One region of the Nonomuraea sp. NPDC050783 genome, then DNA from elsewhere that is predicted to be linked to it. Evidence: riboswitches for the same ligand, from Rfam matches in the RefSeq annotation. Region 1 holds a riboswitch; the other holds the start of a gene.

What was found. A riboswitch is a leader RNA that binds a small molecule or an ion and turns the genes downstream of it on or off. The one in region 1 is predicted to bind cobalamin.
Region 2: it holds a riboswitch for cobalamin, as region 1 does, so the genes downstream of both, AB0H75_RS11900 (ribonucleoside-diphosphate reductase subunit alpha) here and cobN (cobaltochelatase subunit CobN) in region 1, are expected to answer to the same signal.

What each region holds. Positions count from the first base shown of each region.
Region 1 is NZ_JBFAHK010000013.1:251,823-266,058, forward strand. Features, by position in the region: gene AB0H75_RS31455 (CbtA family protein) at 1-479, shown strand, start outside; gene AB0H75_RS31460 (histidine phosphatase family protein) at 484-1,026, shown strand; gene AB0H75_RS31465 (VWA domain-containing protein) at 1,030-3,237, shown strand; gene cobO (cob(I)yrinic acid a,c-diamide adenosyltransferase) at 3,240-3,842, shown strand; gene AB0H75_RS31475 (cobyrinate a,c-diamide synthase) at 3,836-5,251, shown strand; gene cobN (cobaltochelatase subunit CobN) at 5,206-8,919, opposite strand; cobalamin riboswitch at 8,973-9,132, opposite strand; gene cobG (precorrin-3B synthase) at 9,171-10,523, shown strand; gene AB0H75_RS31490 (precorrin-8X methylmutase) at 10,520-11,140, shown strand; gene AB0H75_RS31495 (precorrin-2 C(20)-methyltransferase) at 11,146-12,624, shown strand; gene AB0H75_RS31500 (cobalt-precorrin-6A reductase) at 12,615-13,427, opposite strand; gene cobM (precorrin-4 C(11)-methyltransferase) at 13,412-14,167, opposite strand; gene cbiE (precorrin-6y C5,15-methyltransferase (decarboxylating) subunit CbiE) at 14,164-14,236, opposite strand, start outside.
Region 2 is NZ_JBFAHK010000004.1:90,484-104,719, reverse strand. Features, by position in the region: gene AB0H75_RS11910 (SAM-dependent methyltransferase) at 1-768, shown strand, start outside; gene AB0H75_RS11905 (tripartite tricarboxylate transporter substrate-binding protein) at 894-1,859, shown strand; cobalamin riboswitch at 1,864-2,059, shown strand; gene AB0H75_RS11900 (ribonucleoside-diphosphate reductase subunit alpha) at 2,153-4,396, shown strand; gene AB0H75_RS11895 (ribonucleotide-diphosphate reductase subunit beta) at 4,425-5,420, shown strand; gene AB0H75_RS11890 (mechanosensitive ion channel family protein) at 5,433-6,524, shown strand; gene AB0H75_RS11885 (class I SAM-dependent methyltransferase) at 6,751-7,530, shown strand; gene AB0H75_RS11880 (hypothetical protein) at 7,584-7,718, shown strand; gene AB0H75_RS11875 (hypothetical protein) at 7,855-8,034, shown strand; gene AB0H75_RS11870 (hypothetical protein) at 8,013-8,705, opposite strand; gene AB0H75_RS11865 (sensor histidine kinase) at 8,925-10,157, opposite strand; gene AB0H75_RS11860 (response regulator) at 10,173-10,829, opposite strand; gene AB0H75_RS11855 (hypothetical protein) at 11,201-11,686, shown strand; gene AB0H75_RS11850 (class I SAM-dependent methyltransferase) at 11,779-12,390, opposite strand; gene AB0H75_RS11845 (TIGR04282 family arsenosugar biosynthesis glycosyltransferase) at 12,387-13,028, opposite strand; gene AB0H75_RS11840 (glycosyltransferase 87 family protein) at 13,136-14,236, opposite strand, start outside.

The DNA of each region.
Region 1 (14,236 bases):
TGCGCGGGCGGGTCGGCCCGCGGTCCGACGGGCGGCTGGCGCTGGCCGCCGCCGGGACGGCGTTCGCCGCGGTCATCCTCGTGCCTTTCGTGAAATATCCGGCCAACCCACCGGCGGTGGGCGACCCGGAGACCATCAACGGCCGCACCCTGCTCTACGTGGTGATGATCCTCGTCGGGCTGGCGGCGACGGCGATCGCCGTGGGCACGGCCCGCCGGGTCACCACCGGGGACGCCTGGGCGCGCTGGACGGCGGCGGTGGCCGCCTTCCTCGTGCCGGTGGCCGCCGCGTGGTGGCTGCTGCCGGCGGTGAACGAGGTGCCCGACGGCTTCCCCGCCACGCTGCTGTGGCAGTTCAGGCTCGCCTCGCTCGGCACGCAGCTCGTCTTCTGGGCGGCGTTCGGCGTGCTGTTCGGCTGGGTGAGCGACCGGGCGGCGCGGCGCGCGGCGGCTCCGGCGCGGGTCGCCGTGCCGGGCTGAGCGGGTGCTGTTCGTCCGGCACGCCACGACGCCGGGCATGCGGGCCGCGTGCTTCCCCGGCGACGAGGACGCCGACGCGGCGAGCCTGGCCAGGGCGGCCGCGCTGGGCCCGGCCGCGTCCCCGGCGTGGGTGGCGCCCGTCAGGGCCGCCCGGCGGACCGCCGTCGCCCTGGGGCTGGAGCCGCGCGAGGCTCCCGCCCTGCGGGAGGCGGACTGCGGCCGGTGGCGCGGGCTGCCGTACGAGCGGGTCGCGCGGGAGGAGCCGGAGGCCCTGGCGAGCTGGCTGGCCGACCCGCACGCCGCCCCGCACGGCGGCGAGTCCCGCGCGGCCCACGCCGCCAGGGTGGCGGGCTGGCTCGACTCCCTACGGGACGCGCCGGACCAGGTCGCCGTCTGCGACGCCGGGACCATCAGAGCGGCGCTCGGCCACGCCCTGGGGCTGGACCCCGGGGGCGCCGCCCGTTTCGACCTGGCTCCCCTGTCCACCACCGAGCTGGCCGTCACGCGGGACGGCTGGCGGGTGGCCCATGTCAACCGGAAGGTCTGAGTTTTGAGCGTCACCTATCCGTTCAGCGCCGTCGTCGGCCTCGACGACCTGAAGCTGGCGCTGGTGCTGAACGCGGTCTCGCCCCGGGTGGGCGGGGTGCTCGTGCGCGGCGAGAAGGGCACGGCGAAGTCCACGATCGTGCGGGCGCTGGCGGCCCAGCTGCCTGCGGTGTCCGTGGTGTCCGGCTGCCGGTTCGCCTGCGACCCCGCCGCGCCCGACCCGCGGTGCCCGGACGGGCCGCACGAGCCCGGCGCCGCGGCGGTGGACCGCCCTGCGGCCCTGGTGGAGCTGCCCGTGGGCGCGTCGGAGGACCGGCTGGCCGGCTCGCTCGACGTGGAGCGGGCGCTGACGGAGGGCGTGAAGGCGTTCGAGCCGGGCCTGCTGGCCGCCGCCCACCGCGGCGTGCTGTACGTGGACGAGGTGAACCTGCTCCACGACCACCTGGTGGACCTGCTGCTCGACGCGGCCGCGCTGGGCACGTGCTACGTCGAGCGCGAGTCGGTGTCGGTACGTCACGCCGCCCGCTTCCTGCTGGTGGGCACCATGAACCCGGAGGAGGGCGAGCTGCGCCCGCAGCTCCTGGACCGGTTCGGCCTGACGGTCGAGGTCCGGGCGTCCCGGGACCCGGCGCAGCGGGCCGAGGTGGTGCGGCGGCGGCTGGCCTTCGAAGCGGACGCGGCGGCGTTCGCGAGCCGGTGGGCGGCGGAGGAATCCGCGCTGGCGGCCCGCATCGCCGCCGCCCGGGCCCAGGTCCCGCAGGTACGGCTGCCGGACGCGCGGCTGCGGCAGATCGCGACGGTGTGCGCGGCGTTCGAGGTGGACGGCCTGCGCGCGGACCTGGTGACGGCGAACGCGGCGATCGCCCACGCCGCCTGGCGGGGCGGCGACGCGGTGACCACCGAGGACGTGCGTGCCGCGGCCCGGCTGTCGCTGCCGCACCGCAGGCGGCGCGACCCGTTCGACGCGCCGGGGCTGGACGAGCGGCTGCTTGAGGACCTGCTGGAACGCACGTCCCAGGACGACGACCCGGACCCCGACGGCCCCGGCCCCGGTGGCCCCGGTCCCGATGGCCTCAATCCCGACGGCTCCAACCCCGGCGGCTCCGGCGGTTCCGACTCCGGCCCAGGCGGCCCCGGCTCGGGCGGACCTGCGGGGACGCCGCCCCCGGGCGCGGAGTCCCCCGGGCGGGACCGCCCGTACGAAGGCGGACCGTGGCCGGGCACGACGGCCTCCGGCGCCGCCCCGTTCGCCGGGACGCCCGCCGACGGCGGGCAGCCGGAGGACGGCAGGGCGGCCGGCGCCGCTTCGCGGTGGGCGGAGGGCGCGGGAGCCGGCTCGCAGGGGGCGCAAGGCGCGGGAGCAGGCGACGGAGCCGGCTCGCGGGAGGCGGAAGGCGCGGGAGCGGCCGGTTCGCGGGTGGCGGGGGTGGCGGCGCCGTACCGGGTGCCGTTGCTGGAGGTGCCGGGCGTCGGCGAGGGCGCGTCGGGCAGGCGGTCGCGCTCGCGGGCCCGCCGCGGCCGCGGCGCCGGCGCGCGCCGCCCGGACGGCCCCGCGCGCGATCTGAACGTGCCGGCGACGCTGCTGGCCGCGGCCCCGCACCAGCGCGAACGCGGCCGCCGCGGCCCCGGGCTGGTGCTGCGCGGCGACGACCTGCGCGAGACGGTGCGCGAGGGCCGGGAGGGCAACCTGGTGCTGTTCGTGGTGGACGCCAGCGGCTCGATGGCGGCCCGCAGGCGGATGACCGCCGTCAAGACCGCCGTGCTGAGCCTGCTGCTCGACGCCTACCAGCGGCGCGACAAGATCGGCCTGATCACCTTCCGGGGCGCGGACGCCCATGTGGCGCTGCCGCCCACGTCGTCGGTGGAGGCGGGCGCGGCCCGGCTGCGCGCCCTGCCCACCGGCGGGCGCACGCCGCTGGCGGCGGGGCTGGTCCGCGCGGCGGAGGTGCTGCGCGTGGAGCGGCTGCGCGATCCGGCCAGGCGTCCGCTGCTGGTGCTGGTGACCGACGGGCGGGCCACGGCGGGCGGCGACGTGAACCGGGCCGCCGCGCTGCTGGCGGGCACCGCGTCGGTGGTCGTGGACTGCGAGAGCGGGCCGGTCCGGCTCGGCCTGGCCGTCCGGCTGGCGTACCGGCTGCGTGCCCGCCTGCTCCCCCTCGACTCCCTGGCCGACCTCGGAGCGGCCGTCCGTGACCACAGGAAGGCGGTCTGATCATGCCTCAGGGCAAACCGGCCGTGGTGCCCGACGACGGCCTCACCACGCGCCAGCGGCGGACCCGGCCGCTGCTGATCGTCCACACCGGGCCCGGCAAGGGCAAGTCCACGGCCGCGTTCGGGATGGCGCTGCGGGCCTGGAACCAGGGCTGGCCGATCGGGGTGTTCCAGTTCGTGAAGTCGGCCAAGTGGCGCATCGGCGAGGAGCGGGCGCTCAGGGTGCTCGGCGACAGCGGCGAGGGCGGCACGGTGGCCTGGCACAAGATGGGCGAGGGCTGGTCGTGGATCCGGCGGCCCGGCACCGAGGAGGACCACGCGGCCGACGCCCGCGAGGGCTGGGCGCAGATCAAGCGCGACCTGGCGGCCGGGACGTACCGGTTCTACGTGCTGGACGAGTTCACCTACCCGCTGAAGTGGGGGTGGCTGGACCTGGACGACGTGCTCGCGGCGCTGACGGCGCGGCCGGGCAACCAGCACGTCGTGATCACCGGGCGGGACGCGCCCGAGCGGCTGGTCGCGGCCGCCGACCTGGTGACGGAGATGGGTAAGGTCCGCCATCCCATGGACACCGGGCAGAAGGGACAGAAGGGCATCGAGTGGTAGCCGCCCGGCTCGCCGTCCCCCGGCTCGTCATCGCCGCCCCCGCGTCGGGCAGCGGCAAGACGACGGTCGCCACGGGCCTGATGGCGGCGCTGCGCGGGCGCGGGCTCAGGGTGTCGCCGCACAAGGTGGGGCCCGACTACATCGACCCGGGCTACCACGCGCTGGCCACCGGGCAGCCCGGCCGCAACCTGGACCCGTGGCTCGTCGGCGAGGAGCTGGTTGCCCCGCTGTTCCTGCACGGCGCGGCCGGGTGCGACGTGGCGGTGGTCGAGGGCGTGATGGGCCTGTTCGACGGCAGGGGGGACACCGGTTTCGCCTCGACCGCCCACGTCGCGACGCTGCTGGACGCGCCCGTGGTGCTCGTCGTGGACGCGGGCGGGCAGAGCAGGTCGGTGGCGGCGGTGGCGCACGGGTTCGCCACCTTCGACCCGGCCGTGCGGGTGGGCGGGGTGGTGCTCAACCGGGTGGGCTCCGACCGGCACGAGGAGCTGTGCCGCTCCGCGCTGGCCGACGCCGGGGTGCCGGTGCTGGGCGCGGTCCGCCGCGACGACGCCGTGTCCACGCCGTCCCGGCACCTGGGGCTGGTGCCCGCCGCCGAGCGGAAGGCCGAGGCCCTGGCGTCGGTGGACCGGCTGGCCGCGCTGGTGGCCCGCTCGTGCGACCTGGACGCGCTGCTGCGGCTGGCGCGCTCGGCTCCCCCGCTGGCCGGGCCCGCCTGGGAGCCGCCCGAGCCCGCCTGGGAGCCGCCAACCGGGCCCGCCTGGGAGCCGCCAACCGGGCCCGCCTGGGGGCCGCCGGCCGGTGGCGCGGGCGGGCGGCCGGTGGTGGCGGTGGCCGGCGGGGTGGCGTTCACCTTCGGCTACGCCGAGCACGTCGAGCTGCTGCGGGCGGCGGGCGCCGAGGTCGCCGTCCTCGACCCGCTGCGCGACGAGCGGCTGCCGGACGGCACCGGCGCGCTCGTGATCGGCGGCGGCTTCCCCGAGGTGTACGCCGCCGAGCTGGCCGCCAACGAGCCCCTGCGCGAGCAGGTCGCCGCCTTCCCCGGGCCGATCGCGGCCGAGTGCGCCGGCCTGCTGTACCTGTGCGAGGAGCTGGACGGGCGGCCGATGTGCGGGCGGGTGCCGGGGCGGGCGCGCATGACGTCCCGGCTGACGCTCGGCTACCGGGAGGCGGTCGCGCTGGCGTCCTCGCCGCTCACCAGGGCGGGCGAGCGCTACCGGGGGCACGAGTTCCACCGCACCGCCGTCGAGCGCACCGGCGGCGGGCCGCTGTTCCGCTGGCCGGGCGGCGCCGACGGGTACGGCGACGCCCGGGTCACGGCCTCCTACCTGCACCTGCACTGGGCTGGCGCGCCGCACCTGGCTCAGCGGCTGGTGTCGTCCTCCAGATCGCCCTCGGTCTTGAGGTAGACCTCCTGGAGGCCGCGCAGGACCTCGGGGTCCGGGTGCTGCCACATGCCGCGCTCGGCGGCCTCCAGGAGGCGTTCGGCGATGCCGTGCAGCGCCCAGGGGTTGGCGCGGGCCATGAACTCCTGGTTCTCCGGGTCGAGCACGTAGGTCTCGGTCAGCTTGTCGTACATCCAGTCGGCGACCACCCCGGTGGTGGCGTCGTAGCCGAACAGGTAGTCGACGGTGGCGGCCAGCTCGAACGCGCCCTTGTAGCCGTGCCTGCGCATGGCGGCCAGCCAGCGCGGGTTGACCACCCGCGCGCGGAAGATGCGCGAGGTCTCCTCCGACAGGGTGCGGGTGCGGACGGCGTCCGGGCGGGTGCTGTCGCCGACGTAGGCGGCCGGGGCCCTGCCGGTGAGCGCCCGCACGGTGGCGATCATGCCGCCGTGGTACTGGAAGTAGTCGTCGGAGTCGGCGATGTCGTGCTCGCGGGTGTCGATGTTCTTGGCGGCGACGGCGATGCGGCGGTAGGCGTCCTCCATCTGGGGGCGGGCGGCGACGCCGTCGAGGTCGCGGCCGTAGGCGTAGCCGCCCCAGACGGCGTACACCTCGGCCAGGTCGGCGTCGTCGCGCCAGTTGCGGCTGTCGATGAGCGGCAGCAGCCCGGCCCCGTACGCGCCGGGCGCGGAGCCGAAGATCCGCATCGTCGCCCGGCGCTCGTCGCCGCCGGTCGCGGCCACGTGGGCGCGGACGTAGTTGTCGGCCTCGGGCTCGTCCAGGGAGGCGGCCAGCCGGACGGCGTCGTCGAGCATGCTCACCACGTGCGGGAACGCGTCGCGGAAGAACCCGCTGATGCGGACCGTCACGTCGATGCGCGGGCGGCCCAGCTCGGCGAGCGGGATCGGCTCCAGCCGGGTGACGCGGCGCGACGCCTCGTCCCACTCGGGGCGGACGCCGAGCAGGGCCAGGACCTCGGCGACGTCGTCGCCCGCCGTGCGCATGGCGCTGGTGCCCCACACCGACAGCCCGACCGAGCGCGGCCACTCGCCGGTGTCGGCGCGGTAGCGCTCCAGCAGGGACTCGGCCATGGCCTGGCCGGTCTCCCAGGCCAGGCGGCTGGGCACCGCGCGGGGGTCCACGGAGTAGAAGTTGCGGCCGGTCGGCAGGACGTTGACCAGGCCGCGCAGCGGCGAGCCGCTGGGCCCGGCGGGGACGTAGCCGCCGTCCAGGGCGTGCAGGACGTGGTCCAGCTCGTCGGTGGTGCGGGCCAGGCGCGGCACCATCTCGGTGGCGGCGAAGGCGAGCACCCGCGCCACGAGCGCCACCCGCTCCTCCGGAACGGAGACGACGGCGGGCGCCTCCGCCGGCACGCGGGCGGCGGGCGCCTCCGCCGGCTCGGCGCCCAGCACCGCGCGGGCGACGCGGGGGGCTTCCTCCGGGGCCCAGCCGCGTTCCTCCATCGCCTCGACCAGGGCGCGGGCGGTCGCCTCCGCGCGGTCCACGTCCCCTAGCCCCGCCGTGCCGTCCTCCGCCAGGCCGAGGGCCTCGCGCAGGCCGGGCAGCGTCTCCCGGCCGGACCACATCTGGCGGGCGCGCAGCATGGCCAGCACCAGGTCCACCCGTACCTGCCCGGTCGGCGCCTGGCCGAGGACGTGCAGCCCGTCGCGGATCTGGGCGTCCTTCACCTCGCACAGCCAGCCGTCCACGTGCAGGATGAGGTCGTCGAACTCGCTGTCGTGCGGCCGGTCGGTCAGCCCGAGGTCGTGGTCGAGCCGGGCGGCCTGGATCAGCGTCCAGATCTGCGCCCTGATCGCGGGCAGCTTGGCCGGGTCCATGGCGGCGATCGTGGCGTGCTCGTCCAGGAGCTGCTCCAGCCGGGCGATGTCGCCGTAGGTGTCGGCGCGCGCCATCGGCGGCACGAGGTGGTCCACCAGCACGGCGTGCGCGCGCCGCTTGGCCTGCGTGCCCTCTCCCGGGTCGTTGACGAGGAACGGGTAGATCAGCGGCAGGTCGCCGATGGCGGCGTCGGTGCCGCACGCGGCCGACAGGCCCGCCGACTTGCCGGGCAGCCACTCCAGGTTGCCGTGCTTGCCGACGTGCACCATCGCGTGGGCGCCGAAGCCGGCCGACAGCCAGCGGTAGGCGGCCAGGTAGTGGTGGCTGGGCGGCAGGTCGGGGTCGTGGTAGATGGCGATGGGGTTCTCGCCGAAGCCGCGCGGCGGCTGCACCATCACCACCAGGTTCCCGGCCCGCAGCGCGGCCAGCACGATGTCCTTCCCGCCGCCGTCCTTCCCGCCGCCGTCCTTCCCGCCGCCGTCCTTCCCGCCGCCGCTCTCGTGGACGAACAGCTCGCCCGGCGGCGGTCCCCAGTGCCGCTCCACCCGCTCGCGCAGCTCCGCGGGCAGGGTGCGGTACCACTGCTCGTAGGCGTCGGCGGAGATGCGGATCGGGTTGCCCGCCAGGTGCTCCTCGGTCAGCCAGTCCTGGTCCTGGCCGCCGGCGGCGATCAGCGCGTGGATGAGCGCGTCGCCGTCCTGCTCGGCCACGCCGGGGAAGCCGTCGCCCAGGTCGTAGCCGGCCTCGGCGAGCCGGGCCAGCAGCCGGACGGTGCTCGCGGGCGTGTCCAGCCCGACGGCGTTGCCGACCCGCGCGTGCTTGGTCGGGTACGCCGACAACATCACCACCAGCCGCCGCTCGGCGGGCGGCGTGTGCCGCAGCAGGCCGTGGCGCACGGCGATGCCCGCCACCCGGGCGGCCCGTTCCGGGTCGGCGACGTAGACGGTCAGCCCGTCCTGGTCGATCTCCTTGAACGAGAACGGCACCGTGATGACGCGCCCGTCGAACTCCGGGATCGCCACCTGCGAGGCGGCGTCCAGCGGCGACAGGCCGTCGTCGTTCTCCTCCCACGCCCGGCGGGAGGTGGTCAGGCAGAGACCCTGGAGGATCGGCACGTCCAGCTCGGCCAGCGCGCCGACGTCCCATGCCTCGTCGTCGCCGCCCGCGCCGGCGGTCGCGGGGCGCGAGCCGCCGGCCGCCAGCACGGTGACGACGAGCACGTCCGCCGTGCGCAGCGTGTCCAGCAGCTCCGGCTCGGCCGCGCGCAGGGACGAGCAGAAGACCGGCAGCGCCTGCCCGCCCGCGTCCTCGACGGCGGCGCACAGCGCCTCGACGAACGCGGTGTTGCCCGCCATGTGGTGCGCCCGGTAGTAGAGCACCCCGACCACCGGACCGCCGGTGGACCGGGCCGCGCGCTCCAGCCTTCCCCAGGTCGGTGCCGGGGCGGGCGGCTCGAACCCGTGGCCGGTCAGCAGGACCGTGTCCGACAGGAACGCGTGCAGCTGCGCCAGGTTGGCCGGCCCGCCGTGCGCCAGGTACGCGTGCGCCTCGGCGCACACCCCGCCGCTCACCGTGGACAGCTCCATCAGCTCGGCGTCGGGCGCCTGCTCGCCGCCCAGTACTACCACCGGGCGCGGCCCGGCCAGCAGCGCGTCGAGCCCTTCCTCCCAGGCCCGGCGCCCGCCGAGCAGGCGCACCACGACGAGGTCGCTCCCCGCCACCAGGTCAGGGACGTCGTCGGCCGTCAGCCGGGCGGGGTTGCCCAGCCGGTAGGCCGCGCCGCTGGCGCGCGCGCTCAGCAGGTCGGTGTCGGACGTGGAGAGCAGCAGGACGGTACGGCTGTCGCCAGGCACGGCGCATTCCTCCCTCGGGGTCCTCGCCCCGGTCGCGGGTGACGCGACGGCAGGAGTCTCCTGGCTCCCGGATCGACGCTCACCCCGGCCTTCCCGCCCGTCGCCGGGCAGTGGCCTCGTGGTGGGGTTCGCTCCCCGGTCACAGTGGCGGGACCGCGCCGGTTTCGCACCGGCTTCCTCCCTTTGCCATCGCCTATGGCGAAGCTTACGGCAGGAGCGACCCGTCCCAGAAGTGGCGTTACGATCCCTTCGTGCCCGTAGGTGAATTTCCCGGACGTACGCGTCCCGATGCCTGTCCGGGGGCGCTGCAGGTGCACGAGGCCGCCGACGGCCCGCTGGCCCGCGTGCGCCTGCCCGGCGGCGCGGTGTCGGCCGCGCAGCTCCACGTGCTCGCCGCCGGCGCGGCCGAGCTGGGGGCGGGGGTGATCGAGCTGACGTCGCGGGCGAACGTCCAGGTGCGGGGCCTGCGCTCGCCGGAGGTCTTCGCGGGGCGGATCGCCGCGGCCGGGCTGCTGCCGTCGCCCGCGCACGAACGGGTCCGCAACATCGTGGCCTCGCCGCTGGGCGGGCGCGGGGCGGAGGGGCTGCCGGACGTGTCGGCGATGGCCGACGCCCTCGACCGGGCCCTGTGCGCCCGGCCACGGCTGGCCGCCCTGCCGGGGCGCTTCCTGTTCGCCCTGGACGACGGCACGGGGGACGTCGCGGGACTCGGCGCGGACGTCACGTACGTCGCGACCGGCTCCCAGGACGGCGGGCTGCGGGACGGCCTGCGAGGCGGGCCCCAGGACGGGCTGTCGGCCGAGTCCCAGGACGGGCTGCTGAGCGGCCCTCAGGACGGGCGGCTGCTGCTCGCCGGGACGGACACCGGGCTGGCCGCCGGGCCGGGCGCGGCGGTCCCGCTCATGATCGCCGCCGCCGAGGCGTTCCTCGACGAGCGCCCCGCCGCCGGCCCGCGCGCCTGGCGCATCCGCGAGCTGGACGACGGCCCGGCCAGGATCGCCGCCCGCCTCCGCACCGGCGCCCCCACCCGGCAGCAGCCCCCGGCCCCCCACTCACCCGGCCCTGATCCCCACCCGACAGCTCCTGGGAGCGGCACGGGCAGCGGCACAGGCGGCAGCGCGGGGGGCAGCACGAGCGGCGGGACGGGCGGCGGCACGGGGCGGTCGCCCGGGGGGCGGGTCGCGCAGCGGGACGGGCGGCTGGCGGTCGAGGCCGTCGTGCCGCTCGGCCGGTTGACGCCCGCCCAGGCCCTGGCCCTCGCGGACACCGGCCACGCCGTGCGGCTGACGCCCTGGCGGACCGTCGTGCTGCTGGACCTCTCCCCCGCCGACGCGGACCGGGCCGAGAAGGCGCTCGCCGCCGCCGGCCTCGTCACCGACCCGGCCTCCCCCTGGGCCGGCGTCACCGCCTGCACCGGCCGTCCCGGCTGCGCGAAGGCCCTCGCCGACGTGCGGGCGGACGCCATGCGCTGGGTGGCGGGCCTGGAGCGCGCCCCCGCGACGCCCGTCCACTGGGCGGGCTGCGAACGGCGCTGCGGCCTGCCGCGCGGCCCGGTCGTCCAGATGATCGCCACCACGAACGGATACGAGGAACGCCAGGAGTGACCGACTACATCCGCGACGGCGCCGAGATCTACCGGCGCTCGTTCGCGACCATCCGCGCCGAGGCCGACCTCGCGGGCCTGCCGCCCGAGGTGGCCCAGGTGGCGGTACGCATGATCCACGCCTGCGGCATGACCGATCTCGTCGCCGACCTGGCCTGGTCGCCCGGGGTGGTCGTGCGGGCCAGGGAGGCGCTGCGCGGCGGCGCGCCCGTGTTGTGCGACGCCATGATGGTCGCCTCGGGCGTGACCAGGCGCCGGCTGCCCGCCCGCAACGAGGTGCTGTGCACGCTGGGCGACCCGCGCGTGCCGGAGCTGGCCGAACGCCTCGGCACCACCCGCAGCGCCGCCGCGCTGGAGCTGTGGCGCGACCGCCTGGAGGGCGCGGTGGTGGCGATCGGCAACGCGCCGACCGCGCTGTTCCGGCTGCTGGAGCTGGTCGCCGAGGGCGCGGGCCGCCCGGCGGCCGTGCTCGGCGTCCCGGTGGGCTTCATCGGCGCGGCCGAGTCCAAGCAGGCGCTGGCGGACAGCGACCTGGAGTACCTGGTGGTGCACGGCCGTCGCGGCGGCAGTGCGATGACGGCGGCGGCGGTCAACGCCATCGCGAGCGAGACGGAGTGACGACGATGACGGGACGCCTGTACGGGGTCGGCCTCGGCCCCGGTGACCCCGAGCTGGTCACGGTCAAGACCGCCCGGCTGATCGGCGAGGCCGACGTGATCGCCTACCACGCCGCCCGGCACGGCCGCAGCATCGCCCGCTCGATCGCGCTGCCGTACCTGCGCGAGGGCCAGGTCGAGGAGCTGCTGCTCTACCCGCTGACCACCGAGACCACCGGCCATCCTGGCGGCTACCAGGGCGCGCTCGACGACTTCTACGCCGACTGCGCCGAGCGCCTGGCCGCCCACCTGGACGCGGGCCGCACGGTGGTGGTGCTGTCCGAGGGCGACCCGCTGTTCTACGGCTCCTACATGCACCTGCACAAGCGCCTCGCGCACCGCTACCCCACCGAGGTGGTGCCCGGCGTCACCTCGGTCAGCGCCGCCTCCGCCGTGCTGGGCCGCCCGCTCGTCGAGCGGGACGAGGTGCTGACGGTGCTGCCCGGCACGCTGCCCGCGCCGGCGCTGGCCGAGCGGCTGCGCGACACCGACTCCGCGGCCGTGCTCAAGCTGGGCCGCACCTTCGAGAAGGTCCGCGACGCGCTGGCCGAGGCAGGACGGCTCGATGACGCCTGGTACGTCGAGCGCGCCACCATGGGCGCCGAGCGGGTCGCGCCGCTCAAGGACGTGGACCCGGACGGGGTGCCGTACTTCTCGCTGGCCCTGCTCGCCAGCCCGGCCGAGCGCACCTTCGTCCCGGAGCGCCCGGCGCCGGAGGGGCGGGGCGAGGTGGCCGTGGTCGGGCTGGGCCCGGCCGGGCGGCCGTGGCTGACGCCGGAGGCGCAGGAGGCGCTGGCCGCCGCCACGGACCTGGTCGGGTACGGCCCGTACGTGGACCGCGTGGCCCCCAACCCGCGCCAGCGCCGCCACCGCACCGACAACCGGGTCGAGGCCGAGCGGGCCAGGCACGCGCTGGAGCTGGCCCGCGGCGGGGCCCGCGTGGCGGTGGTGTCGTCCGGCGATCCGGGGGTGTTCGCGATGGCCAGCGCCGTGCTCGAAGCCGCCGCCGACTTCCCCGACGTGCCGGTGCGGGTCGTCCCCGGGCTGACCGCCGCCCAGGCGGTGGCCGCCAGGGCGGGCGCGCCGCTCGGCCACGACTACTGCGTGCTGTCGCTGTCGGACCTGCTCAAGCCGTGGGAGGTGGTGGCCGGCCGGCTGACCGCCGCCGCGCGGGCGGACCTGGTGCTGGCGATCTACAACCCGGCCTCGCGCAGCCGTACGTGGCAGGTCGCCGCCGCCCGGGACCTGCTGCTGGAGCACCGCGCGCCGGGCACTCCCGTGGTGATCGGCCGCGACGTCGGCGGCCCGGAGGAGAGCGTCACCGTCACCACGCTCGGCGAGCTGGACCCGGACCGGGTGGACATGCGCTGCCTGCTGATCGTCGGCTCCTCCACGACCCGCGTCACTGAGGGCGGCACCGTCTACACCCCGCGCCGCTACCCCTGAACCCAGGCCACCGCCGCCGCCACGCCGTCCACCGCCAGGACGCCCGCAGGCAGCGGCGGCCGGTCCACCATGATCACCGGCAGGCCGGCCTCGCGGGCCGCGACGAGCTTGGCCGTGGTCATGTGGCCGCCGCTGTCCTTGGTGACCAGCACGTCCAGGCGGTGCTCGCGGATGAGGGCGCGCTCGCCCTCCACGGTGTACGGCCCGCGGTCGAGCAGGACGTGCGCGTTGGCGGGGACGGGCGGCTCGGGCGGGTCCACGGACCTGGCCAGCAGCCACACGCCGGGCACCGGCGCGAAGACCGGCAGGCTCCGCCGCCCGGTGGTGAGGAAGACCCGCACCGGCCCGCCGGCCGCCCCGCCGTCCCGTCCCGGGCCGGGACCGCCGGCGTGGCCAGGCGCCGGCCCGCCGGTCCGCCAGCGGCCGGTGGACAGCAGTTCGGCCGCGGCGTGGAGGGAGCCGACCCGTAGCCAGGAGTCACCCGGGCCCTCCCGCCAGCCCGGGCGCCGCAGCGCCAGCAGCGGCACCCCGGTCGCCGCCGAGGCCGCCGCCGCGGCGGCCGTCATCCGCTCGGCGAACGGGTGCGTCGCGTCCACGAGCAGGTCGACGCGTTCCTGCACCAGCCAGGCGGCCAGCCCCTCGGCCCCGCCGAACCCGCCCTCGCGCACCTCGCCCACCGGCAGCCGCGGGTTGCTGACCCGTCCCGCCAGCGACGACACGACGCGCAGCCCGGGGTCGGCGGCCAGCTCGGCGGCCAGGGCGCGCGCCTCGGCGGTGCCGCCCAGGATCAGGACCCGTCGCACGCCCGGTCCCTGGCCGCGCTGTAGAGGTGGCTGTCGGGGAACTGCGTCGCCGTCAGCACCCGCCCGACGACGATGACGGCGGTCCGCCGGATCCCGGCCTCGCGGACCCGCCCGGCGATGTCGGCCAGCGTCCCGCGCAGGATCACCTCGTCGGCCCGGCTGGCCCGCGCCACCACGGCCACCGGGCAGTCCGGGCCGTAGGAGGGCAGCAGCTCGGCCACCACGGCCTCGATCCGCTGCACGGCCAGGTGCAGCACCATCGTGGCGCGGCTCGCGCCGAGCGTGCCCAGGTCCTCGCCGTCCGGCATGGGCGTGGCGCGGGCGGAGGTCCGCGTGAGGATGACCGTCTGGCCGACGCCGGGCACGGTCAGCTCCCGGCCGAGCGAGGCCGCCGCCGCCGCGAACGCCGGGACCCCTGGCACCACCTCGTACGGCACCCCGAGCGCGTCCAGCCTGCGCATCTGCTCGGCCACGGCGCTGAAGACGGACGGGTCGCCGGAGTGCAGCCGCGTCACGTCGAGGCCGGCGCGGTGGGCGGCGGCCAGCTCGGCGACGATCTCGTCGAGCGTCAGGCCGGCGGTGTCCACCAGCCTGGCCCCGGGCGGGCAGGCGTCGAGCAGCTCGCGCGGCACCAGCGAGCCCGCGTACAGGCAGACCGGCGACGACTCCAGCCGCCGCAGGCCGCGCAGCGTGATCAGGTCGGCGGCGCCGGGGCCGGCCCCGACGAAGTACACGGTCACGGTCGGTCCTTCCTCGTGATCGACCACACGGTCACCGGCATCGCCGCCCGCCAGCCGGTGAACCCGCCG
Region 2 (14,236 bases), on a different contig from region 1:
CTCGCACGCATGTACGACTACATGCTCGGCGGGACGGACAACTTCGCGGTCGACCGCCTGGCCATCGAGCAGCTCGCCGAGCTGGTCCCGGAGGCGGTCCCGCTGGCCCGCGCGAACCGGGCCTTCCTGCAGCGTGCCGTGCGGTACGTGGCCGCCGCCGGGGTCCGCCAGTTCCTCGACCTGGGCAGCGGCCTGCCCACCCAGGGCAGCACGCACGAGATCGCGCACGAGGTGGACCCCGGGGCCAGGGTCGTGTACGTGGACCACGACCCGGTCGTGGCGGCGCACGCCAAGGCCCTGCTCGCGAACGTGGGCGGGGCCGTCTGCGTGGAGGCCGACCTGCTGGACGCCGACGACGTGCTGGCCAGGGCCGGCGCCTTCCTCGACCTCGACCAGCCGGTCGGCGTCCTGCTGGTGTCGATCCTGCACTTCCTGCCCGACTCCGCCCGCCCCGGGCGGGCGGTGGCCCGGCTGCGCGAGCGGGTCGTCCCCGGCAGCTACCTGGTGATCAGCCACGCCACCACGATGGGCCGGCTGGAGGACGAGGAGCGCGCGCGGGGCGTCTACCGGAGCTCGTCGGGCGGCGGGGCCGACCGGGCGCCGTCGGAGATCCGGGCGTTCTTCGGGGAGTTCGCCCTGGACCCGCCGGGGCTGGTGCAGGCCGTGGACTGGCGGCCGGACCGGCCGAAGCTCGTGGGGGACTGGGCGCTGCCGTCGTCGCTCATGGCGGGGGTGGCGCGGAAAATCGAGCGACCCAGTTCCGGGTAATAGGAACGAATAAAAGCGACAAATCACCAAATTTTGGGGTGCGGGGCCGAGCGCGTAAATGTGTATCTCTGCGTAATGTGTCAATAACTTGGAGCGAGGGGGTTCGCGGCTTCGGGGGGAGACACATGCGCCGTCGGCGGTTCCTGGCCTGCCTGCTGGCGGCGTCCGGCGTGGCGGCGGCCGGCACGGCCGCGGCGGGCTGCGGCGCCCAGCGCGTCGCCGGGCGGGCGGTGGGGCTGCGTACCCGCTTCTCGATCAACCCGGCCGGGCCCCGCTGGAGCTCCGTCGGGCAGGCGTTCGCCGGCGCGGCCCGCGCCGCCGGGTACGAGACCGGCACCGGTGCCAGGATCACCGTCAGCGGCCTGTCCGCGCTGTCCGCGGCCGAGCTGAACCACGGCCAGACGCTGCTCGACGTGGCCACGCCCCTCGCCCGGCTGGCCGGCGACGTCGAGGTCGTGGTGGTGCCCGACGACTCCCGGTTCAAGGACTTCGGCGACTTCGCCGCCCACCTGCTGGCCCGCCCGGACGGCACGCTGCTGGCCGGCGGCCCGCAGGGCGCCCCCGACCACCTGCTGTTCGGTCTGATCGCCAAGGGCATCGGCGCCGACACCCGGCAGGTCGACTACACCGGCTACCCCAGCGGCCAGGAGGCGGTGGCCGCGCTGCTGTCCGGCAAGGCCGTGGCCGCCGCCGGCGTGCTGGCCGACTGGGGCGAGAGCATCGGCAGGGGCCGGGTGCGGGCCCTGGCCGTCTCCTGCGCCCACCGCGTGCCCGAGGTGGACGCGCCGACGCTGCTGGAGTCCGGCGTGCGGGTGGACTTCGCCGACTGGGCGGCCGCCTTCGGCCCGGACGGCATGCCGGAGGAGGGCCGCGAGGCGGCCGTGCGGATGTGCGAGGAGGTGACCTCCTCGACCGGCTGGCTGGCCGCCTGCCGGGCCGCCGGATGGGTCTCGATCCCGCTCGGCGGCGACGACTTCCGGCTCTGGCTGGCCTCGGAGGTCGAGCGCACCCGGGCCGTCCTGAGCGACCTGGGGCTGCTCGACTCGGTTAGAGCCACAACCTGTTGGGGTAGTTGCGGGAATGGCCACTAGATGTAGGATCCTGCTCGTCGCTGGTTCGCCCCTCGGGGCGGAGTGAAAGGGAACCCGGTGCGATTCCGGGGCTGCCCCGCAGCGGTGAGCGGGAACGACCGCCGTCATGAGCACTGGAGCGATCCGGGAAGCGACGGCCAGTAGGAGCCGACGAGGCGCGCCCGCGAGCCCGAAGACCTGCCCGCGGCGTTGACTGTCCAAGGCCTCGAGGGAGGGCCGGGGGAGCGATGCGGCGTGCCCGCCTGCTTTCCGCGTGCCCTCCTGCCTGAGGAATGAGCTCGCGAGGAGAGCACGTGACGCAGATCGCCGAGGTTGGCCCGCGCCCGAACGCCGGGAACGCCGGGAACGCTGGTAATGCCGGGAACACTGGTAATGCCGGGAAGGCCGCCGAGCGCCGGCTGGCCATCGAGGAGGCCGCCGCCCGGGTGATCGTCGATCCGGCCAACTCCCGGGTCGCCGCCCGGCTGCTGGCCGAGGAGATCGCCGAGGAGGCGGCCGGCCACGGGGTGCGCTCGTTCTCCGAGTCGGTGGCCGCCACCCACGCGGCCGGGCTGGTGCAGGACCGGCTGGCCGCCTTCGCCGCCGCGCACGCCGCCGAGCTGGACGCCCTGATCGACGACGCGGCCGATGACCGTTTCGAGTATTTCGGTCTGCGCACCGTCTACGATCGTTACCTGCTGCGCCACCCCGAGACCCGGGCGGTGCTGGAGCGGCCGCAGCACTTCCTGCTCCGGGTGGCCTGCGGCCTGGCCGAGAGCGTGGCCGAGGCCGCCGAGCTGTACCGGCTCATGTCCACGCTGTCGTACCTGCCCAGCTCGCCCACGCTGTTCAACTCCGGCGCGCGCCGCCCGCAGCTCTCCTCGTGCTTCCTGCTCGACTCGCCGCGCGACGAGCTGGAGGGCATCTACGAGCGCTACGGCCAGGTCGCCCGCCTGTCGAAGTACGCCGGCGGCATCGGCATCTCCTGGACCCGGGTCCGCTCGCGCGGCTCCCTCATTCGCGGCACCAACGGCCACTCCAACGGCATCGTCCCGTGGCTGCGCACCCTGGACGCCTCCGTGGCCGCGGTCAACCAGGGCGGCCGGCGCAAGGGCGCGGCCTGCGTCTACCTGGAGACCTGGCACGCCGACATCGAGGAGTTCCTGGAGCTGCGCGACAACACCGGCGAGGACGCCCGCCGCACCCACAACCTCAACCTGGCCAACTGGGTGCCCGACGAGTTCATGCGCCGGGTCGAGGCGGACGAGATGTGGTCGCTGTTCGACCCGAAGGAGACGCCCGACCTCACCGACCTGTACGGGGACGCCTTCACGGCCGCCTACCGGGCCCACGAGGCCGCCGGGCGCCAGGTCCGGCGGCTCCCCGCCCGCACCCTGTACGGGCGCATGATGCGCACGCTCGCCCAGACCGGCAACGGCTGGATGACGTTCAAGGACGCCGCCAACCGCACCTCCAACCAGACCGCCCGCCCCGAGAACGTCATCCACCTGTCGAACCTGTGCACCGAGATCCTGGAGGTCACCAGCGACGCCGAGACCGCCGTCTGCAACCTGGGCTCGGTCAACCTGGCCGCCCACCTCGGCGGGGACGGCGGGGACGGCGTGGACTGGGAGCGGCTGCGCGGCACCGTCCGCACCGCCGTGCGCTTCCTCGACCGCACCATCGACCTCGGCTTCTACCCGACGCCCGAGGCGGAGGCGGCCAACAGGAAGTGGCGGCCGGTCGGGCTCGGCGTCATGGGGCTGGCCGACGTGTTCTTCGCGCTGCGGCTGCCGTTCGACTCGGCCGAGGCCCTGGAGCTGTCCACGCGGATCGCCGAGGAGATCGCGCTGGCCGCGTACGACACCTCGGCCGACCTCGCCGCCGAGCGCGGCCGGCACCCGTCCTACCCCGACACCCGCGCCGCCGGGGGCGTGCTGCACCCCGACCACTACCTGCCGTCCACGCCCCGCTGGGACGCGCTGCGCGACAAGATCGCGACGACCGGGCTGCGTAACTCCCTGCTGATCGCCGTCGCGCCGACCGCGACCATCGCCTCCATCGCCGGCTGCTACGAGTGCATCGAGCCGCAGGTGTCCAACGTCTTCAAGCGCGAGACCCTGTCCGGCGAGTTCCTCCAGGTCAACCGCTACCTGGTGGCCGACCTCCAGGCACGCGGGCTGTGGACGCAGGAGCTGCGCGACGCGATCAAGCGCGCCGACGGCTCGATCCAGGACGTCCCCGGCATCCCGGACGACCTGAGGACGCTCTACCGGACCGCCTGGGAGCTGCCGCAGAAGGCGCTCATCGACCTGGCCGCCGCCCGCCAGCCGTACATCGACCAGTCGCAGTCGCTCAACCTCTTCATGGCCAGCCCGACCATCGGCAAGCTCTCCTCGATGTACGCCTACGCCTGGAAGAAGGGCCTCAAGACCACCTACTACCTGCGCTCGCGCCCCGCGACCCGCATCGCCCAGACCACGGTGACGGCGACCCCCCAGGAGAGCGCCGTCGCCTGCTCCCTGGAGAACCCCGAGACCTGCGAAGCCTGCCAGTAAGAATCCGGCCAGTAAGGAGACCCCTGCCATGCTGCTCGACCCCGGAATGGACCTCACCCTCCGCCCGATGCGTTATCCGGGCTTCTACGAGCGCTTCCGCGCCGCCATCCGCAACACCTGGACGGTCGAGGAGGTGGACCTGCACACCGACCTCGCCGACCTGGCGAGGATGACGCCGCAGGAGCGGCACCTGATCAACCGGCTGGTCGCCTTCTTCGCCACCGGCGACTCCATCGTCGCCAACAACCTCGTGCTCAACCTCTACCAGCACGTCAACGCCCCCGAGGCACGGCTGTACCTCAGCCGGCAGCTCTTCGAGGAGGCGGTGCACGTGCAGTTCTACCTGACGCTGCTGGACACGTACCTGCCGGATCCGGACGAGCGGGTCAAGGCGTTCGCCGCGGTCGAGCACATCCCGTCCATCAGGGACAAGGCCGAGTTCTGCTTCAAGTGGATCGACTCGATCGGCGAGCTGCACCGGCTGGAGAGCGCCGACCAGCGGCGGCGGTTCCTGCTCAACCTCATCTGCTTCGCCGCCTGCATCGAGGGCCTGTTCTTCTACGGCGCGTTCGCGTACGTGTACTGGTTCCGCTCCCGCGGCCTGCTGAACGGCCTGGCCACCGGCACGAACTGGGTCTTCCGCGACGAGTCCATGCACATGGAGTTCGCCTTCAGCGTCGTGGACACCGTGCGCGCCGAGGAGCCGTCGCTGTTCGACGACGAGCTGGGCGAGCAGGTGACGGCCATGATGGAGGAGGCCGTCGCGGCCGAGCTGGCCTTCGCCGAGGACCTGTGCGGCGACGGCATGCCGGGCATGGGCGTGGACCAGATGCGCCAGTACCTGGAGTACGTCGCCGACCAGCGGCTGACCAGGCTCGGCCTGCCCCGCCGCTACGGCTCGGCCAACCCCTTCGCGTTCATGGAGCTCCAGGACGTGCAGGAGCTGGCCAACTTCTTTGAGAGACGTGTCTCTGCTTACCAGGTGGCGGTTGAGGGCAATGTGAGCTTTGACGAGACGTTCTAGATATTTGGGGGCATGAACGTGCAGTCTCCGGCGGACTGGCCGATTCTCGTGATCTCGGTGATCGGATCGATCCTCCTGGTGGAACTGTCCCGGCGGGTGCTGAACAGGATCGGGCGCAAATGGTCGCTCGCCCGGCACCTCGTGGAACGCTGCACGTGGCCGGCGTTCGCGGTGGCGGCCGTCGTCGCCGCCAACGTGGTGTTCGGGCCGGGCATCCTCGGCGATTCCACGCGGCAGCAGACCCTGGCGGGCGGCGTGGACCGGGTGCTCGGGCTCGCCACGATCGCGGCGGTGACCTGGCTGATCGTGCAGGCCACGTACGCGCTGACGGACGTCGTCCTCGACCGGCTGGTGCAGATCGAGGGCGAGCGCAACCGGCGGGCGCGGCGCATCATGACGCAGATCGCGCTGGTGCGGCGCATCGCCGCCGCGGTCATCGTGGTGATCGCGATCGGCGCGATGCTCTTCTCCTTCCCGGGGGTGCGCGCCCTCGGCGCCGGCCTGCTGGCCTCGGCCGGCATCGCCGGCGCCATCGTCGGCATCGCCGCCCAGCCCACGATCGGCAACGTGCTGGCCGGGCTCCAGCTCGCCTTCAGCGACGCGCTGCGGCTGGACGACGTGGTCGTGGTCGAGGAGGAGTGGGGGCGCATCGAGGAGCTGACGCTCACGTACGTGGTGCTGCGGCTGTGGGACGAGCGGCGGCTCGTGCTGCCGGTCAACTACTTCACCCAGAACCCGTTCGAGAACTGGACCCGGCACGGCAGCCGGGTGCTGGCCGTGGTGTACCTGCGGGTGGACTGGTCGGTGCCGGTCAAGCGGCTGCGCGAGGCGCTGTACGAGTTCCTGCAGGCCAACCCGCTGTGGGACCAGAAGGACTGGACGCTGCAGGTGACCGACGTGCTGCCCAACGGGCTGGTCGAGCTGCGCTGCCTGATGAGCGCGGCCGACTCGCCGTCGGCGTGGGACCTCAAGTGCGACGTGCGCGAGTTCCTGGTGGACTACGTGCGCGACAACTACCCGGAGGCGCTGCCCCGCTTCCGCGTCGAAACCCCGGAGAGCCGCGCCGGCGTCCCGGTCGCCGGTGACGTCCCGGTCACCGGGTAAATGGGTGGAACCCCGGATGATGATCCCTTTACCGTGGTCATGAGCTGCCACGCACGGCCCTGAAAGAAGAGGGCCGAGGGTCACGGCCTGGCCGACGGGATTGGCGCCCCCCGGCCGGACCCCGCCCACACCCCGGGCCGGCCCACGCCAGCCACGCCCGGGGTCCACCACCTCTTTTCCTCCTCTTGCTCCGGCCGTCGGGGCGGGCGGGCAGTAGCCTGGGCGGATGTTCTCGCCGTCAGGCCCGTCGTCGCGGGAGTTGGTGATCCAGGCGCTCTCCTCGGTCGAGCGCGGCTACGACCTGCTCGCCCCGAAGTTCGACCACACCCCTTTCCGCACCCCCGACGGCGTCCTCGACGCGACCGCCGGCGCGCTGCGGCGGCTCGGGCCGTTCGAGCGGGGGCTGGACGTGTGCTGCGGCACCGGCGCGGGCACGCGGGCCCTCCTGCCCCTGTGCCGGGAGGGGGTCACGGGCGTCGACTTCAGCGCGGGCATGCTGGAGCAGGCGCGCCGGGCGCGGATCGAGGGGGCCCTGGCCGAGGGAGAGCGGGCCGAGGGGGCCCTGGCCGAGGGGGCGCTGGCCGAGGGAGCGCGGCTCGAATGGGTGCGGGCCGACGCGCGGATGTTGCCCTTCGGCGCGTCCTTCGACCTGGCGGTCACCTTCGGGGCGCTCGGGCACTTCCTGCCCGCCGAGCGCCTGGCGCTGTTCGCCGGGGTGCGCCGCGCGCTGCGGCCCGGCGGGCTGTTCGCCTTCCCGATCGGCGGGCCGCCGCCGATCGGGTCCGCCCGGTACTGGGCGTTGCTCGGGTTCGACCTGGCCATGCGGGTGCGCAACGCCCTGTGGCGCCCGCCGTTCGTCATGTACTACGGCACCGGCTGGCTGGGCGCGGTGCGGGCCGACCTGGTCGCGGCCGGGTTCACCGTGACGACGGTGCCGCTGGCGGCGCTGGGCCGGCGCGCGGACGGCAGCCCGCGCTGCCGGCTCGTCCTCGCGCGCAGACCGTGACACCCGATCCGCTCCCCGGAGGAAGGGACGGTGATGTTAGCGATAACAGACGAGTGGCGGAGCGCCTGCAGCAACGTCGCTCACGCACCGGCGTCGCCGGCGTGGCCGTCGCCGCCTGCCTGGCCGCCCTGGCGATGGTGAACGCGGCCACCGCGCACGCCGCCGCGGCCGGCTGCCAGGTCACCTAAGTTCGGCCTCGGCGCTCCGGACAGCCGCTGGGTCAACGTCGGTGAGGTCAGCGTCGAGGGCGAGAGCGGGGGCGGCAACGGCTGGGTGATCCTCAGCGGCCACGACGCCGACGGCGCTACGGGGATCAACGGTCCGATGAACCGGTGGTACGGCGGCATGGTGCACGAGCCGGGGCACGCGTTCGGCCTGCCCGACGCGGCCTCCACCGACGGGACGTGCATGTCGGCCTCCTTCTACGGCTACCCGAGCTGCACCTTCGACCAGACCCAGAAGAACGGCATACTCAACGGCCCCTACGGCGCCTTCCTCTCCTGAACGGCGGGCACGGCGGGCACGGCGGGGGCGGCCCACTCGGCGTCGGTCATCCGGATCATGCGCAGCCCGATGACGCCCGAGCCGGCCAGGTACGCCAGCCCGCCGGCCACCGTCCCCACCCAGAACATCGGCGTGACGAGGACGCCGGCCAGCATGGCGAAGGGAGCCCACCACGGGACCCGGCGGTCGTAGGCCAGCGCCAGGCCCAGCAGGAGCAGCCCGGCCAGCCCGGCGAACCCCGGGATCTGGAAGCCGAGCACCGCCCCGGGGTCGGCCAGCGCCCGGTCGGCGAGCGCGGCGCCGGTCGCCGGGGGCAGCTCGCGCTCCAGCCGGGCGTAGAAGAAGTCGCCCAGCATGAGGGCGGAGAAGTTCACCACGCCCAGCAGCGCGAGGGCGCCCGCGAGGTGGCCGAGCAGCACCGCGCGCCGCCGTACGAGGTGGATCATGCCGATCACGCCCGGCACCAGCAGCACCCAGCTCCAGTGCAGGACCGCGGCGCTCAGCGACACCTGCTCCAGCTCCCGCCCGTAGACGCCCACCGTGTCGGCCTCGCCGCCCAGCCGCAGCGCGGGGTCGGCGAGGACGCCCGCGACGTAGAGCAGCGGAGCGGCGATGAGGCACGTTCCGGCGGCCAGGCGGCGGAAACGGATCGGATCGGACAACGGCGACACGGGACTCTCCTTCGTCGGCGGGTGACTGCCGGGCAAGGACGCTAAGGCGGTCGGCCCGCGGCGGTCGTCCACCTGCCGGACGATCCGGCCCCCGCGCCGATGCGAGTCCCGGCCGGGCGGGGACCGGCCAGACGCGGGAGTCGGCCGGACACGGGAGTCGGCCGGACACGGGAGTCGGCCGGACACGGGAGTCGGCCAGGCGGGGACCGGCCGAGCGGGTCAGCCGAGCGGGAGGCGCGCCCGCACCCGGTAGCCGCGGCCGCCGGGGCGCGGCCCCGCCGTCAGCTCGCCGCCGTGCATCGCCACCCGCTCGCGCATCCCGATGAGCCCGTGCCCGCCGGGGTCGCCGTGCCCGCCGGGGTCGCCGTGCCCGTCGGGGTCGCCGTGCCCGTCGAGGTCACCGCCGGGGCCGGGGCCGGTGCCGTCGTCGGTGATCTCCAGGGTCAGCGCGGTGGGCGCGTGCGTGACGGTGACGTCCACGCGGCTCGCGCGGGCGTGCTTGAGCGTGTTGGTCAGCGCCTCCTGGACGATCCGGTAGGCCGACAGGTCCAGCGCGGGCGGCAGCGGCCCCGGCCGGCCCCGCACGTCCAGGCCGGCCGCCACGCCCGTCTCCTCGACCTGCCCGACCAGCGCGGCCAGGTGCGCCAGCCCGGCGGGCGCCGCCTGGACCCCCGTCCCGCCGGGGTCGCGCAGCATGCCGAGCATGAGCCGCAGCTCCTCCACGGCCTGGCGGCCCGCCCGCTCGACGCCGAGCAGCAGCTCGCGCTCGCGCCGCGCCTCCCGGTCCAGCATCGTGCGCACCCCGCCCGCCTGCAGGATCATCAGGCTGACGCTGTGCGCGACCACGTCGTGCAGCTCGCGGGCGATCCTGGCCCGCTCCTCGGCCACGGCGTGCCTGGCGCGCTCCTCCCGCTCGGCCTCCAGCCGGGAGGTCTCCTTCGCCAGGCGCAACGTCCGGTCGATCTGGCGGCGCAGCAGGATGCCGCTGAGGTGGGCGACGCCGACGAAGATGGCGCTGATCAGCACCTCGGCCACGTCGTTGTACTGGAGGGTCTGCAGGGACAGGTAGGCGAGCAGCGTCGCGGCCAGCCCGGCCGCGCCACGGCGGCTGCGCGGCTCCGCCGCACCGGCCACGGTGTGCACGAGGATCAGCGTGGAGTAGAAGTGCCAGGCCGGATAGTAGAGGCCGCCGGTCACCGCCCGGACGCCCGCGCCGAGGGCCACCAGCGCCAGCAGCGCGCCCACCGGCCACCGGCCGCGCACCGCCAGCAGCGCCCCGGCGGCGACGGCGCCCACGGCGAGCGGCACCGGATGGCGGATCTGGCCCGCCTCCAGCCCCTGCCGCCCGAACGACTCGACCTGCCCGGCCACCGCCACGGCGAGCGCGAGCAGGACGTCCATCCGGCTCGGCCGCCATCCGCCGGGCAGCCGGACCCGCACGCGGCCCGTCATCCCGCCCCCGGCCCGTCAGCTCTCGCCGGGACGGACGAGGCCGGACTCGTAGGCCAGGATCACCGCCTGCACCCGGTTGCGCAGCCCCAGCTTGTGCAGGACCTGGGTGACGCGGCTGCGGACCGTGGCCTCCCCGATGCCCGCCGCGCGGGCGATCTCCCGGTTGGCCAGCCCCCGCGCCATCAGCAGCAGCACCTCGCGCTCGCGCTCGGTGAGCGTGCCCAGCTCGGGCGGCGGCACCGGCACCGGCCGCGCGGCGAAGGACGCGATCACCCGCATGGCCACCGCCGGGTCGATGAGGCCGTCGCCGGCCGCGGCGACCCGGATCGCCTCGACCAGGTGCTCGGGCGGCGAGCTCTTCAGCAGGAACCCGTTGACGCCGGTGCGCAGCGCCCGATGCAGGTTCTCGTCGGTGCCGAACGTCGTCAGCATCACGATCCTGGGCGCCGCCGGGTCGGGGAGCAGCGCGCGGGCGGTCTCCAGCCCGCCGAGGACCGGCATCGCGAGGTCCAGCAGCAGCACGTCGGGGCGCTCGCGCCGGACCACGGCGATGGCCTCGTTCCCGTCGGCCGCCTCGCCGACCACCTCCAGGCCGGCCGCGTTCTCGGCGACCAGCCGCAGGCCGGCCCTGATCATGGCGTGGTCGTCGGCGATGACCAGCCTGATCGTCATGACGGGACCCCCGGGTACGCGAGCACGGCCCGACCCTAGCCACCCCGGGAACGCGCCCGCCACCGCCGCCGCGCGGAGCCGCCCGCCCCCGGTCTCCGCCGTCCGGCGGAGCGCTCCTCCGCCGGACGGCGGACCACGCCTCCCGGCCACCACCGGCATGAAAATTCCATCCTTCACGCCGCCATTACGGCTCACCAGCCACGATCACCCGGCCTGGTGGCGGCTCCGCTCACCCGTACGCGCATCACCACGGCGTACGTTACCGCCGGGCCGAATCACCGGCCCTCATCCACCACTCTGGACGCCTCACGTACCCGCCCATAGTCTCCGTGCGCACTCCGCCGACATCGTGAGGAGAGATGAGGTTGGACTTGACACGTTCCAGAGCACGCCGCGCGGTCAGCTCCGTCGCCGTCGCCATCGCCGCGCTCGCGGCGCTCCTGCTCCCGGTCACCCCCGCACACGCCGCGTACGGCCCGGACCAGAGCGTGTACCTCACCGTGAACTCGAACGCCGGTCCCTCGATCATGCTCGCCCAGCTCACCGGCACGATCGCGTTCGACGACGGGAACACGAAATTCAAGTACGCGCTGCGCCTGTGCTGGGGCAGCGGCTCCTACCCCATGCCGAACCTCTACCTCGCGGTGAACGGCAGCACCTATCTCTACCCGTCACAGACAGGCACGACGACCGCTCCCCCCGGATGTCAGCTCTACCTGTTCCTGTACGACGGCGAATACACCCACTCCACCACCCTCCAGAACGTCACCCTGTACCTGACGGGCGGCTGGTTCTACCCCGGCAACACCTACAACAGCCGCACCAAGTCGGTGACCTACGACAACCCTTACAACTGACCCGCTGAAGGAGCACGACCCGCTGCCACCCGGCGCCCCGTCAGCGCGGGGTGGCAGCCGCGGGCCGGCCGGCGCCGCCCCGGCGCGGGCGGTCAGCGCAGGCACGCCAGCCAGCGGCCGTGCGCCGTCCAGCACTCGACGTCGCCGAACCCGCCGGCCAGGGCCACCCGGCGCAGGTCGGTCGCCGACACGGTGGCCCAGCCGAACCACTCACCGGTCAGCCGCCCGCGGCGCAGCCGGACGCGGTCGACCCGGCTGCGCGTCCCGGGCGGGGCGACCTCGGCCAGCACCGCGCCGCCGGGCCGGATGAGCTGCCTGACCCGGCGCAGCAGCGCCTCGGGGTGGCCGCCGATGCCGATGTTGCCGTCGGCGAGCAGGGCCGTCGCCCAGTGCCCGCTCCAGGGGACGTCGTCGAAGACGTCACGCAGCAGGGCGAAGCCGCCGGCGCGGCGGGTCAGGGCGACGGCGCGCGGCGTGACGTCGATGCCGAGCGCGTGGATCCCGCGACGGGTCAGCGCCGCCGTCAGGCGCCCGGGGCCGGAGCCGATGTCCAGCGTGGGGCCGGCGCACCGGCTGAGCAGCTCCTCGTCGCCGTCGATCGGCTCGAACCAGCGGGCGGTCTCCAGCGCGACGCGGGTGCCGTCCACGTACTCGATCTCGGCGCTCTCCCCGGCGAGGGCGTCCGCGTAGATCTCCCCGATCACCGGCCCAGCCCTTCCAGCACGGCGGCGAAACACGACCCGGGCGCCTGGGCGGCCACCGTGGCGGCGTCGGCCGCGGTGTCGACGTCGATCAGCTCAGGCAGCAGCCGGACGGACAGCCCGGCGCGTTCGAGCCGGTCGAGCTGGAGCTTGCCGGTCTCCGGATGCGACATGGGCACCCCCAGGACCAGCTCCGGGCCGGGCCGCCGCAGCCCGAGCAGCCAGAAACCGCCGTCGGCGGCCGGGCCGAGCACCGCGTCGTGGCTGTCCAGCGCCTCGCCGGCGGCGCGCAGCAGCTCGGGGGTGACCTGCGGGGTGTCCATGCCGATCAGGACGGCGGGCCCGGGGCGCAGCCGGTGGGCGTCGGAGAAGGCCGCCGCCAGGCGCTCGTCCAGGCCGCCGCCGCGTTGCGGGATCACCACGATCCCCGGCGGCAGCCAGCCGCCGGGCAGGCCGTCCAGGGCGAGCACCCGCTGGGCGGCGGGCGTCGCGGCGACGGCCCGCAGGCTGTCGCGGAGCGCGGCCTCGGCGAGCGCCGCGGCCTGGACCGGGCTGAACGGCGGGGTCAGCCGGGTCTTGACCTTCCCCGGCACCGGTTCCTTGGCGATGATCAGATACTGCGGGTGGTGATGACGCGGCATTACCCGTCCTTACGAGGTGCGGACAGCAGGTGCTCCACCGGCGCGGGCGGCGCGATGACGAGGAGCGCGCCGCCGGCCGGTGGACGTGTCGGAGATCGTTCTGAGGGTCATCGGAGTGCTTCCGCCCGCCGGGGACGGCGCGCGGCCCACCCGGCCAGTACGGCCAGCGCGGCCACGGCGTAGACGAGGGTGGCGGGGCCGCCGGGCGCCGCCGGTCCGGTGGCGTAGGCGACGGCGCCGGCGAAGGCCGTGCCCAGCCACTCCCACCGGCCGTCCAGCGCGGCCAGCGCGACGACCAGCAGCGCGTACCAGGAGTACCCCGGCGTGAACAGCAGCAGGAGCGCCCCGCTGACCAGCAGCGCGCCCCGCCACGGCCGCTCCGCGTCGCCGTGGCGGAGGACGGCCAGGACGGCCAGGGCCAGCAGCAGGACCGCGGCGACGGGCGCCCAGGAGTCCGGCAGGAGCAACCGCAGGACCGCGTACCGGTTGCCGCCGCCGTCGTAGTGCTCCTCCTGGAGGTAGCCGGGCAGGTAACCGGCCACCGAGGTGCCCGAGAGCAGCACGTACGGGACATAGGACAGCACGACCACGAGGGCGGCGGGCAGCACGACGCCGAGCGCCCGCCGCCACGCCACCCCGCCCGCGGCGTTCGCGAGCACGCCCGCCAGGGCGCCGGGCAGCGCCGTCGCGGGCAGCAGCTTGGCCGCCACGGCCGCGCCCAGGAACGCGCCCCGCCCGCGGACGGCGCAGAAGGCCACCACCACCAGCAGCACCCCGAGCATGTCCACGTGCGCGTTGTTCACGGCCTCGACCGGGACGGCGGGACACCACGCCCAGCACGCCGCCCGCCGCGCCCCCGCCGCCCGCCACAGCGCCAGCGACGCGAGGACGGCCATCGCCCAGCCGCCGAGCTGCAGTGCCTTGTGCCGGGAACCCTCCGGCGACAGCCAGTGGACCAGCAGGAAGTACCCCTGCGCGAGCGGCGGGTAGATCGTCGGCACCGTGGGGCGGTTGATCCGGGTGCAGCCGCCGCCGGGCAACGGCCACAGGCGCGCTTCCCCGCAGCCGGCGGGGAAGAGCCAGCCGTCGCGCAGCCCGGCGAGCGCCGGGTCGGCGGGCGGGCGGTCGTAGGGCGAGAGGCCGGCGGCCTGCACGCGGCCGTCCCAGGCGTACCGGAAGGAGTCGGTGCTGCTGCTCGGCGGCGCCGT